3 regions of the Variovorax sp. J31P179 genome follow, and region 3 is predicted to be linked to each of the others. Evidence: riboswitches for the same ligand, from Rfam matches in the RefSeq annotation. Region 3 holds a riboswitch; each other region holds the start of a gene.

Evidence for each region. Region 3 has a riboswitch for thiamine pyrophosphate ahead of QTI17_RS33540 (LuxE/PaaK family acyltransferase). Riboswitches for the same ligand answer to the same signal wherever they lie in the genome.
Region 1: another riboswitch for thiamine pyrophosphate. It lies ahead of QTI17_RS07540 (purine-cytosine permease family protein); the one in region 3 lies ahead of QTI17_RS33540 (LuxE/PaaK family acyltransferase).
Region 2: another riboswitch for thiamine pyrophosphate. It lies ahead of thiC (phosphomethylpyrimidine synthase ThiC); the one in region 3 lies ahead of QTI17_RS33540 (LuxE/PaaK family acyltransferase).

Annotation. Positions count from the first base shown of each region.
Region 1 covers NZ_JASZYL010000002.1:661,997-667,439, forward strand. The annotation lists gene QTI17_RS07530 (NAD(P)/FAD-dependent oxidoreductase) at 1-375, shown strand, start outside; gene QTI17_RS07535 (phosphatase PAP2 family protein) at 457-1,041, shown strand; TPP riboswitch at 1,094-1,203, shown strand; gene QTI17_RS07540 (purine-cytosine permease family protein) at 1,275-2,612, shown strand; gene thiD (bifunctional hydroxymethylpyrimidine kinase/phosphomethylpyrimidine kinase) at 2,557-3,402, opposite strand; gene QTI17_RS07550 (FAD-dependent oxidoreductase) at 3,450-4,550, shown strand; gene thiS (sulfur carrier protein ThiS) at 4,547-4,744, shown strand; gene QTI17_RS07560 (thiazole synthase) at 4,754-5,443, shown strand, end outside.
Region 2 covers NZ_JASZYL010000006.1:445,613-451,055, forward strand. The annotation lists gene thiC (phosphomethylpyrimidine synthase ThiC) at 1-1,536, opposite strand, end outside; TPP riboswitch at 1,619-1,724, opposite strand; gene QTI17_RS18575 (VTT domain-containing protein) at 1,752-2,717, opposite strand; gene QTI17_RS18580 (DUF3047 domain-containing protein) at 2,755-3,606, opposite strand; gene QTI17_RS18585 (YchJ family protein) at 3,827-4,267, opposite strand; gene QTI17_RS18590 (acyl-CoA dehydrogenase family protein) at 4,382-5,443, opposite strand, start outside.
Region 3 covers NZ_JASZYL010000025.1:46,236-51,678, forward strand. The annotation lists gene QTI17_RS33520 (ABC transporter ATP-binding protein) at 1-309, shown strand, start outside; gene QTI17_RS33525 (ABC transporter ATP-binding protein) at 293-1,006, shown strand; gene QTI17_RS33530 (alpha/beta hydrolase) at 1,006-1,908, shown strand; gene QTI17_RS33535 (Rieske (2Fe-2S) protein) at 1,931-2,470, opposite strand; TPP riboswitch at 2,628-2,721, shown strand; gene QTI17_RS33540 (LuxE/PaaK family acyltransferase) at 2,790-3,902, shown strand; gene QTI17_RS33545 (acyl-CoA reductase) at 3,899-5,368, shown strand; gene QTI17_RS33550 (ABC transporter ATP-binding protein) at 5,377-5,443, shown strand, end outside.

The DNA.
Region 1 (5,443 bases), on a different contig from region 3:
CCGGTCGGTTTCGATCCGGCCCATCTGCAGGTCGCCACGCCCGACGCGCAGACCGTCGCGCTGCTCTTCGACACCCTGATCGGCTGCCTGGGCATCTCGCCGCGGCTCGGGCCGATCGCCGACTGGGGATTGGCGCTCGAGCGCAAGCAGCTGCCGGTCGACACCGAGAAGTACCAGACCCAGGAGCGCGGGATCTTCGCCGTCGGCGACATCAACACCTACCCCGGCAAGAAGAAGCTGATCGTCTGCGGCTTCCACGAGGCCACGCTGGCGGCCTGGGGCGCGGCGGCGATCGTGTTTCCCGACAAGTCGATCCCGCTGCAGTACACCACCACCAGCACGCGGCTGCACACGCTGCTCGGCGTCGCCCACTGAGAAAGAACCGATCGATGCCTGAACTTGAGGTGAACACCCCGTTCATGGTGGGGACACCCGCTGGCCTTAGGATCGCCTGACATGCAGGACGTCAACATTTCTCTTTTCCAATGGCTCGGCGCGGGCCATGCGCCCGACGCGCAGTTCCTCTGGCTGGCAACGCAGCTGGCCGACGGAACCTCCTGGCTCTGCCTCGCACTGCTGGCCGTGGCCGCCTGGCGGCAGCCCGCACAACGCGGCTACCTGATGGCGACCCTGGCCGCCGCCGGCGCCGCCGCGCTGGCCGCGCATGCGCTGGCCCAGGCTCTCAATCTCCCGAGGCCCTTCGTCGCCGGCCTGAGCCCCAACTACATCGCCCACGGCGCCAGGGGTTCGCTGCCGAGCGCGCATGCGAGCGTGATGTTCACGCTGGCACTGGTGCTCTGTCTGCGCCCGGCCTTGCGAACGCTTGGCCTCGCGGTGTTCGCGATCGCACTGGTCACCGGCTGGGCCCGCATCTACGTCGGCGCCCATTTCCCGTTCGACATCGCCGCAGGGCTCGCGCTGGCGATCGTGATCACGGGGCTGTTCTGGGTGCTGGCCATCGGCGTGCGCCGCATCGTCCTGCCGCTGATCGCCCGCGACGATGCGCGCTCGGCAAAGCCCACGGGCACGCCCGCCGCCTGAGCGGGCCCGCCGGCCCCGGCCGGCTCTACAATCGACCTGCTTCGCCTGACGGAAGCAACGCTAGGGGTGCCGGCCCGCAACACGCAGTTGCAGGCCGGCTGAGAGAGTCCCTTTGAACCTGACTGAGGTAATCCTCGCGCAGGGAAGCTGGTCCGGCGGCCGCCACGTTTTCTCGCGCGGCGGTCGGGTCGCCGGCCTCGCCCACCTGCCACACACTTGCATGGAGCAAATGGATGGCAAACACAACCCATGAACAGGCCTCGGCCGCGGCCAACGAGGCGCTGACGCCGCTTGGCGAATCGCACCGCGTCTTCCAGTGGCGCGACCACATGGCGCTCTGGTTCAGCCTGGGCGTCGGCCTGCTGGTGATGCAGATCGGCGCCTATCTGGTGCCCGCGGTCGGCACCCGCGACGCGATGCTGGCGATCGTGCTGGGCTCCTGCATCGGCGCCGGCCTGCTGGCCTGGACGGCCCGCGTCGGCTGCGAAAGCGGCCTGGCCAGCGCCGGCCTCATGAACGCCACCTACGGCAGCGCCTTCGCGCGGCTCCCGGTGCTGCTCAACATCGTGCAGCTCATCGGCTGGACCACCTTCGAGCTCGTGATCATGCGCGAAGGCACCCAGGCCATCGGCGCGCAGGCTTTCGGCTGGTCGCTCGGCGGCCCGCTGGGCACCGTCCTGACGACGCTGCTGTGGGGCGCCGTGCTGCTGGCCTTGCTGGCCGGCTCGATGGTCAAGCTGGTGCGCCGCTTCGTGAGCCGCTTCGGCCTGCCGCTGGTGGTGCTCTCGCTGGCCTGGCTGAGCTGGCAGTTCGCGGCCCGGCTCCACGCCAAAGGACTGGACGCCTTCTGGACCCGCCCCGGCGACGGCTCGATGGGCATGTTCGGCGCGCTCGACCTGGTGATCGCCATGCCGGTCTCGTGGCTGCCGCTGGTGGCCGACTACGCACGCCACGGCAAGCGCAGCGCGGGCGGCCTGGGCGGCGCCTTCAGCGGCACCTGGATCGGCTATGTGCTGGCCAACATCTGGTGCTACGCGCTCGGCGTGATGGTCGTGAGCGTGGCCGAGCCCGGCACCGACCTGGTCGCCGCCCTGCTGCTGGCCCAGGGCGGCCTGGTCGCACTCGGCCTGATCCTGATCGACGAGCTCGACAACGCCTACGGCGATGTCTACTCGGGCTCGGTGTCGGCCCACAGCCTGCGGCCGCGCTGGAGCGTGCGGCGCTGGGGCCTGCTGCTGGCCGCGGTCTGCATCGGCTTCGCGCTGGTGCTGCCGATGCACACGCTCGAACCCTTCCTGCTGCTGCTGAGTTCGGTGTTCGTCCCGCTCTACGGCGTGATCCTCGGCCGGCTCGGCACCGGCAACGCGCCGGTGCCGCTCGGCAGCCGCCGCGTCGACCCGGCGGCGGCCGGCCTCTGGATCGGTGGCATCGCGGTCTACCACGCCTGCGCCGCCTGGGCGCCGCAGTGGGGCTCGGCGCTGCCGACCCTGGCCCTGACCTTCGTGTTGGCCCTGGTCACGCGCCCGGCACAGGCAGGCGAACGCTCGGCACTGGTGCAAAGCCGTGGTTGAGGGGACCGTGACCGGCGCCGACCTGCATGTCCGCGCCCGCCGCCATGGCGGCGACCACATAGCCGCGGGCGCGTTCCACCGCCACGGGCAGCGCATGGCCGAGCGCCAGGTGGGCAGCGATCGCCGACGACAGCGTGCAGCCCGTGCCATGCAGATTGCGGCTCGCGATGCGGCTGGAAGAGAGCCGCAGCCGCTCGCCGTCGGCCTCGGCCAGCAGGTCGACCACGTCGTCGCCCGGCAGGTGGCCGCCCTTGAGCAGCACCGCCCTGGCACCCAGGGCGAGCAGTTCGGTGGCCGCGTCGTCGAGCGCATCGACCCCGTCGATCGCATGGCCGATCAGCAGCGCCGCCTCGTCGAGGTTGGGCGTGACGACGATCGCGCGCGGGAACAGTTCGCGCACCAGCTCGGCCACCGTCTCGGCGGCGATCAGCCGGTCGCCGCTGGTGGCGACCATGACCGGATCGAGCACCACGTTGGGCAGCTTGTAGTGGTCGATGGCCCAGGCCACCACCTCGACGATCTCGGGCGCATGCAGCATGCCGAGCTTGACCGCGTCGACCCCGATGTCCTCGACCACCGCCTGGATCTGCGCCTTCAGGAAGGCCGGCGGCACGCCGTGGATGCCCGACACGCCAAGCGTGTTCTGCGCCGTCAGCGCGGTGATCGCGGTCATCCCGTAGCAGCCGAGGGCCGAAAAGGTCTTCAGGTCGGCCTGGATGCCGGCGCCGCCGCCGCTGTCGGAGCCGGCGATCGAAAGCACGCGTGCGTAGCGGGAAAATGCAGAAGTCATGTTGAAAATTATCGACCACGCACGCCGTGGCCCACGCTGAGCCCGCAATGAGCCCGTCGCAAGAATTCCCTTTCCGCTCCGCGGCCGTGCTCGGCGCCGGGCTCATGGGCCGGCTGCTGGCACTGGCACTGGCCCGGGCCGGCTGCGAGATCGACCTGTATGAAGCCGGTGGTCCGCAGGCCGAGGGCGCCGCCGCACGGGTGGCTGCTGCGATGCTCGCGCCGCTGGCCGAATCGGCCGTGGCGCCGTCCTCGGTCGTGCGCATGGGGCATCACGCGCTCGACCGCTGGCCGACGCTGATCGCAGCGCTCGCGGCCCCGGTGTTCTTCCAGCGCGAAGGCACGCTGGTGCTGTGGCACCGCCAGGACGCCGCCGAGGCCGCGCGGCTGCGCCGCGTGCTGGAGCGCACCGGCGAACGGGTGCCGGAGCTGCCCGCGATGCGTACGCTCGACGCCGCCGGCATCGAGGCCATCGAACCCGCGCTGGGGCGGCGCTTCGCGCAGGCGCTGCTGCTGCCCGACGAAGGCCAGCTCGACAACCGCGCCTTGCTCGACGCGCTGCTGGCCACGCTGCAGGCGCAGCCGAAGGTCCGGCTGCATTGGCAGGCGCCGCGCGCGCCCGACGACTTCAGTCCCGGCGCCACCGGCCAGCCCGAACGCGTGATCGACTGCCGCGGCCTCGGCGCCAAGCCGCAGTGGGGCGCGCTGCGCGGCGTGCGCGGCGAAGTGATCCGGGTCCATGCGCCCGAGGTCACGCTGCGGCGGCCGACGCGGCTGGTGCACCCGCGCTACCCGATCTACATCGCACCCAAGCCCGATCACCTGTTCGTCATCGGTGCCACCGAAATCGAGTCGGACGACATGTCGCCGGCCAGCGTGCGTTCCACGCTCGAACTGCTGAGCGCGGCCTACGCGGTGCACAGCGGCTTCGCGGAAGCGCGCATCGTCGAGATCGCGACCCAGTGCCGCCCGACCCTGCCCGACAATCTGCCGGCCGTGCGCGAGCTGCGCCCGCACGTGATGCAGGTCAACGGCCTCTATCGCCACGGCTTCATGATCGCGCCGGCGATCCTCGACGTCGCGCTCGAACTGCTGGCCACCGGCCAGTCGGCGCTGGCCGGCCGCTTCGGCCTCGCAACCCATCCATGAACCTGCTGATCAACGACCAACCCCACCAGCTGCCGGCCGGCGCGACGCTGTCGGACGCGCTTGCGCTCATCGAAGCCAAGCCGCCGTTCGCCGTCGCCGTCAACCGCCAGTTCGTGCCACGCTCGAACTACGGCGCGCATCTGCTGCAGGCCGACGACCGCATCGAAGTGATCCGCCCCGTGACGGGCGGCTGAGGACACACCATGACACCGATTCCCCCCAACGATCCGCTCGTGCTCTACGGCCAGAGCTTCGACAGCCGGCTGCTGCTCGGCACCGCGCGCTACCCCTCGCCCGACGTGCTCGAGGCGGCCGTCCGGCGCGCCCGGCCCGCCATGCTCACTGCCTCGCTGCGACGCCAAACCGCGACCTCGAACGGCGCCGGCAGCGACAACGGCTTCTGGGACCTGCTGCGCCGCCTCGGCGTGCCGGTGCTGCCCAACACGGCCGGCTGTCACAGCGTGCAGGAGGCGATCGCCACCGCGCAGATGGCGCGCGAGCTGTTCGATACGCCATGGATCAAGCTCGAGCTGATCGGCGACGACTACACGCTGCAGCCCGACACGCTGAACCTTGTCGACGCCGCCGCGCAGCTGATCCGCGACGGCTTCCAGGTGCTGCCCTACTGCACCGAGGACCTCGTGCTGTGCCAGCGGCTGGTCGATGTCGGCTGCCAGGCCGTGATGCCCTGGGCGGCGCCGATCGGCACCGGGCGCGGGCCGGTCAACCCCTACGCCTTGCAGGTGCTGCGCGAGCGGCTGTCGGTGCCGCTGCTGGTCGACGCCGGGCTGGGCTTGCCCTCGCATGCCTGCCAGGTGATGGAATGGGGCTATGACGGCGTCCTGCTGAACACCGCGGTGGCGCTGGCGCAGGACCCGGTCGCGATGGCCGGC
Region 2 (5,443 bases), on a different contig from region 3:
CGCGTGCGCCGCGATCTTGTACGCGATGATCCCCTGCTTGACGTCGTCGCGGTCCGGCAGGCCCAAGTGCTCCTTCGGCGTGACGTAGCACAGCATCGCGGTGCCGGCCCAGCCGATCATCGCGGCGCCGATCGCGCTGGCGATGTGGTCGTAGCCCGGCGCGATGTCGATGGTCAGCGGGCCCAGGGTGTAGAACGGCGCCTCGTGGCAGTGCTTCAGCTGCTCGTCCATGTTGGCCTGGATCAGGTGCATCGGCACGTGGCCCGGGCCCTCGATCATGGTCTGGACATCATGCTTCCAGGCGATCTGCGTCAGCTCTCCCAGGGTGCGCAATTCGGCGAACTGGGCCTCGTCATTGGCGTCCGAGGCGCAGCCCGGGCGCAGGCCGTCGCCGAGCGAGAAGCTCACGTCGTAGGCCTTCATGATGTCGCAGATGTCCTCGAAGTGCGTGTAGAGGAAGCTCTCCTTGTGGTGCGAGATGCACCACTTGGCCATGATCGAGCCGCCGCGCGAGACGATGCCGGTGCGCCGATCCGCCGTGAGATGGATGAAAGGCAGCCGCAGCCCGGCGTGGATGGTGAAGTAGTCGACGCCCTGCTCGGCCTGCTCGATCAGCGTGTCGCGGTAGATCTCCCAGGTCAGGTCCTCGGCCACGCCGCCGACCTTCTCCAGCGCCTGGTAGATCGGCACCGTGCCGATCGGCACCGGGCTGTTGCGCACGATCCAGTCGCGCGTGGTGTGGATGTTGCGGCCGGTCGACAGGTCCATCACGTTGTCGGCGCCCCAGCGGATCGCCCACACCAGTTTCTCGACCTCTTCCTCGATGCTGGAGGTCACGGCGGAGTTGCCGATGTTGGCGTTGATCTTGACCTTGAAGTTGCGCCCGATCGCCATCGGCTCGACTTCCGGGTGGTTGATGTTGGCCGGGATGATGGCGCGGCCGCGCGCCACTTCGTCGCGCACGAACTCGGGCGTGATGATCTTCGGGATGCGGGCGCCCATCGGGTTGCCGGCCAGCCGCTTCTCGCGCGCCTCGTCGGCCATGTACTCGGCCATCCATTCGCGCCGGCCGTTCTCGCGCAGCGCGACATATTCCATCTCGGGCGTCACGATGCCGCGCCGGGCGTAGTGCATCTGCGTGACGTTGGCACCGGCCTTGGCGCGGCGCGGCGTGCGCTGCAGCGCGGCGGCGCCGGCGCGCAGCTCGGCGATGCGCCGGGCATCGCGGTCGGCATGGGTCGCGCCATCGTCCAGCGCGAGATGCAGGCGGCCCTCGTAGCGTTCGGTGTCGTTGCGTTCGGAGATCCACGCATCGCGCACGCCGGGCAGCCCGCGGCGGATGTCGATGTCGGCCGCCGGGTCGGTGTACGGGCCCGAGGTGTCGTAGAGAGACACCCGCTCGCCATTGGTCAGCGCCACTTCGCGCACCGGCACGCGCAGGTCGGGCCGGCTGCCGGCGATGGCGCCCTTGGTCGAGGCCGGGAAGGGCTCGCGCGTGAGCGTGAGCAGGGAAGCGAACTTGTAGCTGGCATTCATGCGGGGCACTCCTGTTCTTGAAAACAAAGGGTGCTCCGCGATGCCTCCGAACGGCATCGCTCCGGAAAAGGGAGTGAGGGTGCCGGGGAGTCGCAGCTCTTCTTACGCTGGTATGAACCAGATCAAGTTCGCGGGTTCGGCCGCTTGGCCATCTCAGCACGCGTCTGCGTGCACCCCGGAGCGGGGCCGATTCTAGGTGCCTTGCGGCCCCGCGATCAAGCGGAGTGTGCCGCCGCCAGTGGCGGAACCGTCCGCATCGGCTCGGCGGCATGCAACGCCGCCCAGGCGTCCAGGCCGCCCGCCAGCACGCGCACCCGCGGCAGGCCCGCGCTCATCAGCACGCGCGCCGCCGCGATCGCCGTGGCGTCGTCGGGGCAATCGCAGAAGACGACCACTTCGCGGCCATCGGCAAAAGCCGAGAGCCGCTTCGGCAGCTGCTTCAGGCCGATGCCGATCGCGCCCGGGATCGCCCTCGTGTCGAGCGCGCGGGCCTCGTCCGAGCGGACGTCGATGACTGTCGGGCCGGCGCCCGCCGCCAGGGCCTCGCGCAAGGCTTCGACCTGGACGTGGACGATGTCGTCGACCTGCTGCGCCAGCCGGCGTTGCCGCCAGCGCCAGCCGATGAAGGCCGCCAGCGCCAGCACGCCGATCGCCAGCGCGCCCAGGCCGATGTTGGAGATCACCGCGAGGACGTCCTGGATCGCGGCATGGAAGATCCGGCCCACGAACAGGCAAAGCAGGGTCCAGATCAGCGCAGCCACGGTTTCGTAGGCCAGGAACCGCAGGTTCGACATGCCGAGGGCGCCGGCCATCGGCGGCGCCACCACCGAGACACCGGGCACGAACTTGGCCGCGATCAGCGACCACCCGCCCCAGCGCCCGAGGATCGATTCGCTGCGTCGGACGCAGGAGTCGGGCGACAGCGAGATCCGGCACAGCAGCCGCATCACGCGGTAGCCCCAGCGGCGCCCGGCCAGGAACCAGACGCCGTCGCCGAGGATGTTGCCGAGCACCGCCGCCAGCACCACCGCGACCACGGACAGCTGCCCGCCGACCGTCAACCCGCCCGCCACGACCAGGAACGGCACGGCCGGCACCGGCGCCCCGAGGCGCGTCGCGAGCGTGGCGGCGAAGACCAGGGCGGCGCCCTGGCTGGCGAGGAGCGAGACGAAGTCGTTCATGGTTGTAGTGACGTGGAGGCCGGGGCCAGGTGAGCCGCTATTGGCCCTGAGCCGGCCGTTCGGCCGACGCTGGCGCGGGCGAGGCGGCCGCTGCGGCCGCCGGCGAGGGCGGATTGCCGCGGAGGTCGAGATCCGAGAAGTAGGCGATGCCGTGGCCGTGGGTGTTGTCGGCGTCGGCCGAGACCGCCACCGCCGTCACGTCGGGCCGGATGTCGCCGGCCTCTTCGCCGAAGGCACGGCGGTAGTCCGACAGCAGGTTGCGGCGCTCGGAGGTCCAGCTGCCCGGCTTGGCCGCGGCGCCGGATTCGAGCACCACCATGCGGATGCGCTTGGTGAAGGCGTTGTCGAACGCGTTGCCCTTGGCTTCCTTGTTGTCCCAGACGTAGCACAGGGTCTCGGTCGGCACCGCCTCGCCGGTGGCGCGGCGCGCCAGCGACAGACGGGTGCGCTCGCCGACGGACAGCCGGTCGGCCGGGAAATCGAAGAACACGCAGACCTTGGCCGCGCCATCGTCGCCGGAGCGCGTGCGCAGGTCGGCGCCCTCGACGAAAGACTCCACCCGCCAGCGCCAGGCCAGCGTAGCCTGCTCGTTGAGCTCCACTCGGGCGGGATGCACCAAGTTCCCGTAGGAGTTGTCGGCATCGACCTTGAGCACGCGCTGGCCGTCGAGCTGATCGACCTCGAAGCGGGTCGGCGACTTGTTGGGCAAGGTGGTGAAATGCCACGGCGCGGGCGGCTGGGCTCCGGTCGCGCCCGAGAAGGGCGTGAGCAGGTTCTTGTCCTGCGCGCGCGCGTCCGGCGCGGCCAAGAGCAGCGCGGCCACGGCCGGCAGCGCCATCGCGGCGCAAAGCCGCCCCCAATCCAGCTTGCGGTTCGTCCAGCTGCCCATGGTGCACCTCTTGGCCTGCGGCCGGTTGAGCGGATCGTCGCTGCGCCTTCGGCGCAACAATCACAGGGTACGGAGTGTGAGGCAGGAGCGGCGCAAGATAAATAGCCCGGAAGGAATCGCTCTGTCGCCGCAAGGGACACAATCCGTCGGGATTGCTACGAAATCAATAGCATCGATTCGAGTCCACGCGCGGGCCAACGGACCTTTCCGACCAAATCCGTCAGTGAAGGTCGCCGTCGACGTAATACCAGCGATGGAGCCCCTCGTCATCCTCCTGGCGCACGAAGCGGCTGCGCTCGTGCAGCCGGCTCGCCTCGCCGGCGCCGTTGCGCTGGCGGGCGACGAACTCGACCTCCGCGTGGTCGGCATCCAGCACCGAGCGCGAGCGGACGTCCAGGCCCAGCCATTTCACGGCAGGCTCGAAGTCGATGCTCGCCGGTCGGGTCGAGGCGTGCCATGTGGCCAGCAGGTAGTCGGCGCGTTCGCGCACGAAGGCGGTGTAGCGCGAGCGCATCAGCGATTCGGCATCCGGTGCCGGCGTGTGCGCAAAATCGTCCACGTAGCGGCCGCAGCACTGCGTGTAGGCCAGGGGCAGCTCCCGCCGGTCGCGGCGCCCGCAGGGGCAGGGGACACGGGCGGGGCTGGAGGGGGATGCGGACATGAAAAAGGCGTGGGCGAGGGAAAGTTCCAGGGCGTATTGTGCAGAGCCCATCTGATCCGTTGAGGACAGAGCAAGAATTGCTGCGCAATTTCTTTTGGTCTGTCCCGCAAGGTCTCAGGCCAAGGACCGCTGGATCAGCAGCTTCTGGATGTCAGAAGTGCCTTCGTAGATCTGGCACACGCGCACATCCCGGTAGATGCGCTCGAGCGGAAAATCGTTGACGTAGCCGTAGCCGCCCAGCGTCTGGATCGCGGCGCTGCAGACCCGCTCGGCCATCTCGCTGGCGAACAGCTTGGCCATCGCCGCCTCCTTGAGGCAGGGCCGGCCGGCGTCGCGCAGGGCGGCCGCATGCCAGATCAGCTGCCGCGCCGCCTCGAGCTGGGTGGCGCATTCGGCGAGCCGGAAGCCCACCGCCTGCTGGTCGAAGATGCTGCCGCCGAAGGCCTGGCGCTCCTTGGCATAGGCCAGCGCCACCTCGAACGCGCTGCGCGCCATGCCCACGCTCTGGGCGGCGATGCCGATGCGCCCGCCCTCCAGCGCGCCGAGCGCGATCTTGTAGCCCTCGCCTTCCTGGCCGATCAGGTTCTCCAGCGGGATGCGGCAGGCGTCGAAATTGATCTGCGCGGTGTCGCTCGAATGCTGGCCCAGCTTGTCTTCCAGCCGCGCCACGTTGTAGCCGGGCGCGTCGGTCGGCACGATGAAGGCGCTCATGCCGCGCTTGCCGGCGCCCTTGTCGGTGACCGCGATCACGATCGCGACCTGCCCGTTCTTGCCGCTGGTGATGAACTGCTTGACGCCGTCGATCACCCAGCCGTCGCCCTCCTTGCGCGCCGTGGTGCGCAAGGACGAGGCGTCGCTGCCGGCCTGCGGCTCGGTCAGGCAGAAGGCGCCGAGCATGCGGCCCTGCGCCAGCGGCTGCAGCCACTGCTTCTTCTGCTGCGCATTGCCGTAGCGCATCAGGATCGCGTTGACCGGGCAGTTGGTCACGCTGATCGCGGTGCTGGTGCCGCCGTCGCCGGCAGCGATTTCTTCCAGCACCAGCGCCAGCGTCAGGTAGTCGAGCCCGGCGCCGCCGTCTTCCTCGGGCACGCAGATGCCGTAGGCGCCGAGCGCCGCCAGGCCTTCGTGCGCGGCCTTGGGAAAGCTGTGCTCGCGGTCCCAGCGCGGCGCGTGGGG
Region 3 (5,443 bases):
AAGCGGCTGGAAATCGCCCGCGCGCTGGCGACCCGGCCCCGCCTGCTGCTGCTCGACGAGGTGCTGGCCGGGCTCAATGCCACCGAGGTGGGCGCGGCGCTCGAACTGATCCGCGAAGTGCGGGAGCGCTACGGGCTGAGCATCGTCATCATCGAGCACGTGATGAAGGCACTCATGCGCCTGAGCGATCGCATCGTGGTCATGCACGAAGGTCGCAAGGTGGTCGAAGGCCTCCCTGCGGAGATCGCCAACGATCCTCGCGTCATCAAGGCCTACCTGGGAGAACGACGCCATGCCGTACCTGCTTGAGGCGCTCGGCGCCAGTGCCGGCTACGGCGAGATCCAGGTGCTCGACCAGGTCGACGTCGCGATCCCCGCCGGTTCGATCACGGCCATCATCGGCAGCAACGGCGCGGGCAAGTCCACCTTGATGCGGTCGCTGGCCGGACTGCTGCGCCTGCGGTCGGGCCGCATCCGCTTCGACGGCGCCGACGTCACTGGCCGTTTCGCCCACCAGCGCGTCGACGACGGCATCGCGCTGGTGCCCGAAGGCCGCCTGGTGTTTGCGGACTTCACGGTCGCCGAAACCCTGCGCATCGGTGCCTACCTGCCGCGCGTGCGCAAGGGGTGGCGGGCGCGGGTGGACCTGATGTATGAGCTTTTCCCGCGGCTGAAGGAGCGGCGCGCCACCCCGGCCGGCCTGCTGTCCGGCGGTGAACAGCAGATGCTGGCGTTGGCGCGCGGCCTGATGTCCATGCCGCGCGTTCTGCTGCTGGACGAGCCGAGCCTGGGCCTGGCGCCGGCCATGGCCGACGAGGTGTTCGCCGCGCTGCGTTCGATCCGTGCCCAGGGCGTGACCATCGGCATGGTGGAGCAGAACGTCTATGCGGCGCTGTCGATTGCCGACACGGCCTACGTGATGGAAGATGGCCATGTGGTGCGTCATGGCCCGTCGGCCGCATTGATCGACGATCCGATGATCCGTCAAGCCTACCTGGGATTGTGATGAAGCCACCCATGCTCTACCGCCAGTTCGCCAGCCAGGCAGAGATCGACGCCGAGTACAACCCGGCGGCCCGGCTGAGTGACCCGGGCGCCTACCAGCGGCACTACGTCGAACAGAGCCGGTTGGCTCGCGAGCGCTTGCCCGGCCTGCAGGGCGTTCCCTTCGGGCCGACCTTGGCCGAGACGCTGGACATCTTCCCGGCGGCGCCGTCCGATGCGCCGGTCTTCGTCTTCATCCACGGAGGCTACTGGCGGGCGTTCTTGGCCGGTGATTTCAGCTGTGTCGCGCTGGGCTTGCATGCGCTGGGCATCACGACAGTGGTCGTGAACTACGCCTTGGCGCCTTGGGTCGGGATCGACGAGATCACGCGCCAGACGCGGGCGGCACTGGCTTGGGTGCTGCGCAACATCGAGCGGCACGGCGGGGATCCGGCGCGCGTGGCCGTCGGCGGGCACTCGGCCGGCGCCCACCTGGCGGCCATGGCACTGCAGACGCGCTGGTCGGACGACTACGGCCTGCCTGAAGATCCGTTCCGGGCCGCCGTTCTGGTCAGCGGCCTGTACGACCTGGAACCGCTGCGCCACAGCTACCTGCAGCCGCAGATTCAGCTGGACGACGGCGTGATCCGGCGCAACTCGCCGCTGTTCTCGATTCGCGCCTGTCCCACGCCGGTTCTGCTGACATGGGGCGGCGAGGAGAGCGCGGAGTTCGTGCGGCAGTCGACCACTTTCCACTCTGCCTGGACCGATGCGGGCAACCTGTCGCTGTGCGCACCTCAACCGGGCGCCAACCACTACTCGGCGATCATCGGCTTCGAGCAGAGCGCAAGCGCGATGTGCGAGTGGCTCGAGAGTCAGTTGGGTCCGCAGCGCCCTGCCGATCGCTCGCTGGAGGCATGCTGAACTCGCAAAACATCGGTCTCGACTATCGCTTCGGGGCACGAGTGATGCGCAAGATGTGGTAGTCCCTGACTTCGAAGTCCGGCACATCCAGGTCGGCCATCTGCAGCAGCCGCGCGTCCTGGTCCGCGTACTGCTTGATCGCGCGGCCAGCGTAGTCCCATTCGCCAAAACGGCATGGATCGCGATAGCCGCCTTGCCACGGACGCACTGGCGCGTAGCGGTCCGCGCCGCTGGGCACGTGATCGACCTCGCATCCGTCGGCCGGGCTCACCAGGGAGTAGATGAAGAACGATGGACGCCCGGCCGCGATCGGACGATGGTTCCAGGTGTGGGCGGTTTGCGCCCGAAGGTCATCGAGCATCGCATCGGTGGTTCGCACGAGGGCCAGGGGTGTACGTTGGAAGGTGTAGAACTTCGGGCTGCCCGGCGGAATCTCCGTGAGGTCGATCTCCAGGTAGGCCGGCTCCTTGCGTTCCATCCCCGTCATCCAATAAACGAAGGCAATCCAGGCACCCGTGGCGACCAGGAATGCGATCACAAGCAGAACGCGACGCAGGGTCACTTCGTATCGAGGAAGTCAGCAAGAAGATGAAGACTTTAGGACTGGATCGGGCTCCACGTCCATGAAAGGGATCATCCCTCTCTCGCCCTGCCTGACTTGATGGGCAAGGAGCCGATCGCGGGCCGGCACGGCGGCAGGCGCGAATGCGCCTAAAATCCATGATGCTCCGGGGTGCACGTCACAGTGCTGAGATTCAAACCCGCGAACTTGAACCGGTTAACACCGGCGGAAGAAGAGCAGTTGCTTGGGTCATCGGCACATCCTGCCGACCCCGAAGCGGCCTTCGGAGCACCCGTTTCACGGTCACGAAGAAGGCCCTATGCACAATTCCTCTGCGAATCCACCTGCGCCCACGGCGGCAGCCAGCGACGTGGTCGCTGCCGTCCTCGCCTTCATCGCGCAAGACGGTTGCTCCGACGCCGACTTCGATGGCCTGGCGTTGCGACTGTTCGCCTACCAGTACGCCAACAACCAGCCCTTCAAGCGTTTTTGCCAACGGCGCGGCGCGACCCCGCGAAGCGTGAAGCGCTGGAGCGACATCCCGGCAGTACCGATCGACGCCTTCAAGGAACTGCCGCTGCGCTGCGAGCCGCCGGCCGCCACCGACCGGGTCTTCATGACCAGCGGCACCACCCGCAGCGAGGTCAAGGGCCGCCATTTTCATCCGACGCTGGCGGTCTACGACCGCTCGATGATCGGCAACTTCGCTCAGCGCTTCATGCGGGGGCATGGCCCGATGCGCATGGGCATCCTGTTCCCCACCGAGACCGTGCTGGCCAATTCCTCGCTCGCCCACTATCTGGCGCTGGCCATGGAGGCGTTCGGAACCGCGGAGAGCCGCTACTTCATGAGTCCGCAGGGCTTGGACCTGCCGGGACTCTGCGAGGCCCTGTCGGATGCGCAGCAGCGCGGCGAGCCCTTCGCGTTGCTCGGCGCCAGCTACAGCTTCGTGCACCTGATCGACGAGCTCAAGCGGCGCGGCCAGTCGTTCCGCCTGCCGGCGGGCAGCCGGGTGCTGGACACCGGCGGCTACAAGGGACAGTCACGCGACTTGCCGCTCGACACCTTCTATGCGGAGCTGTCCGCGCTGCTCGGCATCGAGCGATCGCACTGCATCAACATGTATGGCATGACCGAGCTGAGCACGCAGTTCTACGATGCGGGCAACGCCTCGGTGCCCTCGGTCAAGTCCGGGCCGCACTGGATCCGCTCGCGTCTGGTCGACCCGCTCACGGGCCGTGAAGTCGCGCCTGCCGAGCGCGGGATCCTGGTTCACTGCGATCTCGCCAATTTCAATTCGGTGACCACCATCCTGACCGAGGACGTAGGCCTGGCGGCGGACGGCGGCTTCCTGCTGCTCGGTCGCGCCGAGGGCGCGCAGGCCAAGGGCTGCTCGCTGGCGGTGGAGGAATTCATCCGGGCCGCCGCATGACGACGCTGCATGCGACCGCCGGCTACCTGCCGGGCCTGGCGCCAGCGGACGTGCAGTGGCGGTCCCTGCGCTTCGAATCGGGCCCGACCCGGCTCGAGGTCGCCGTTCCGGTGCTCAGTCCGGATCAGATGCGCGCCCTTGCCGTGCGTGTCGGGCACGCCACCCGCCGCCATCTGAAGACCATGACCGTGTCCGGGATCGTGGACGTGGTCGATCGGGCGATGGCTCGGCTGCTGGACCCGGCCGATCCATACCGCAGGGAGCTCGACCAGCTGCTGCCGATCGTCACCGGCTACGACGCCGAGATGGTCCGCCTCGGCCTCACGGCCTTCTTCAAGACCTTTCGCGCGCCGCAGCTGCATCGCTTCGTCGCCGAGGATTTCGCCAATCCGAAGCTGCTTGACGAATTCCAGCCGCGCCCCAAGGGCGGCGCGGCGAAGGCCTTCGGGCCGGAGCTTCTGGTCCACGTCTGGGCCGGCAACGTGCCGGCCATTGCGCTCTGGAGCCTGGTCTGCGGGCTGCTCGTGAAGGCCGGCAACATCGGCAAGCTGCCGAGCGCGGAGCCGCTGTTCGCGGGCCTGTTCGCGCGCCTGCTGGCCGAAGTCCACCCGCCGCTGGCCGATTGCCTGGCCGTGGTGTGGTGGAAGGGCGGCGACGAGGAACAGGCGTCGGCGCTGTATGCCGAGGCAGACACGGTGCTGGCCTATGGCGGCAACGATTCGCTGGACCAGATCCGGCGCCGGCTGCCGGTCACGACGCGCTTCCTGGCCTACGGTCACAAGCTGGGCTTCGGCCTGGTCAGCGCCTCGGCCCTCGATGCCCTGAAAGCGCCGGCGACGGCACGCCTGGCCGCCTGGGACGTGATGCGCTATGACCAGCAAGGCTGCTACTCCCCCCATGTCTTCTACGTCGAACGCGGCGGCCGGGTGTCGCCGCGCGAGTTCGCTCATTACCTCGCGAGCGAGCTCGCCAACCTGCAGCACCGCTTCCCGCGCCGGGCTCTGTCGCTGGAAGATTCGGCCACGGTGGCCGGCTGGCGCCAGGGCATCGAGCTGCAGGCGATGGCCGTGGGCGACGGAGGCGGCGACGGGTTGATCGGCGAGGACGGCGCGGCCTTCGGCGTTGCCTACACCGACGAGGTGAAGGAGCTGGCGCCGACGGCATCGCATCGCAGCATCCAGGTCGTCGCGGTCGATGCGCTGGACCAGGTGGTCGCTCGGATCGAGGCGCACCGGCCCTTCCTGCAGACCGCGGGCGTGGCCGCGGCGCCGGCCGAGCTGTTCCGGCTGGCCGAACTGCTGGGCGCCGCTGGCGTGACCCGCATCAGCGCCATCGGCGCCATGAGTTCGCCGGAAGCGGGCTGGCATCACGACGGCCGGTTCAACCTGCTGGATCTGGTTCGAATGGTCGAGATCGAGCAGTCGGCAGAGATCGCGGCCGACCCGCTGGCGCCCTACGCCGACTAGGGATCGATGTGAGCTTCCTCGACATCGACCAGGTGAGCTTCACCTTTCCCGGCTGGCCGCCGGTGGTGCGCAGCG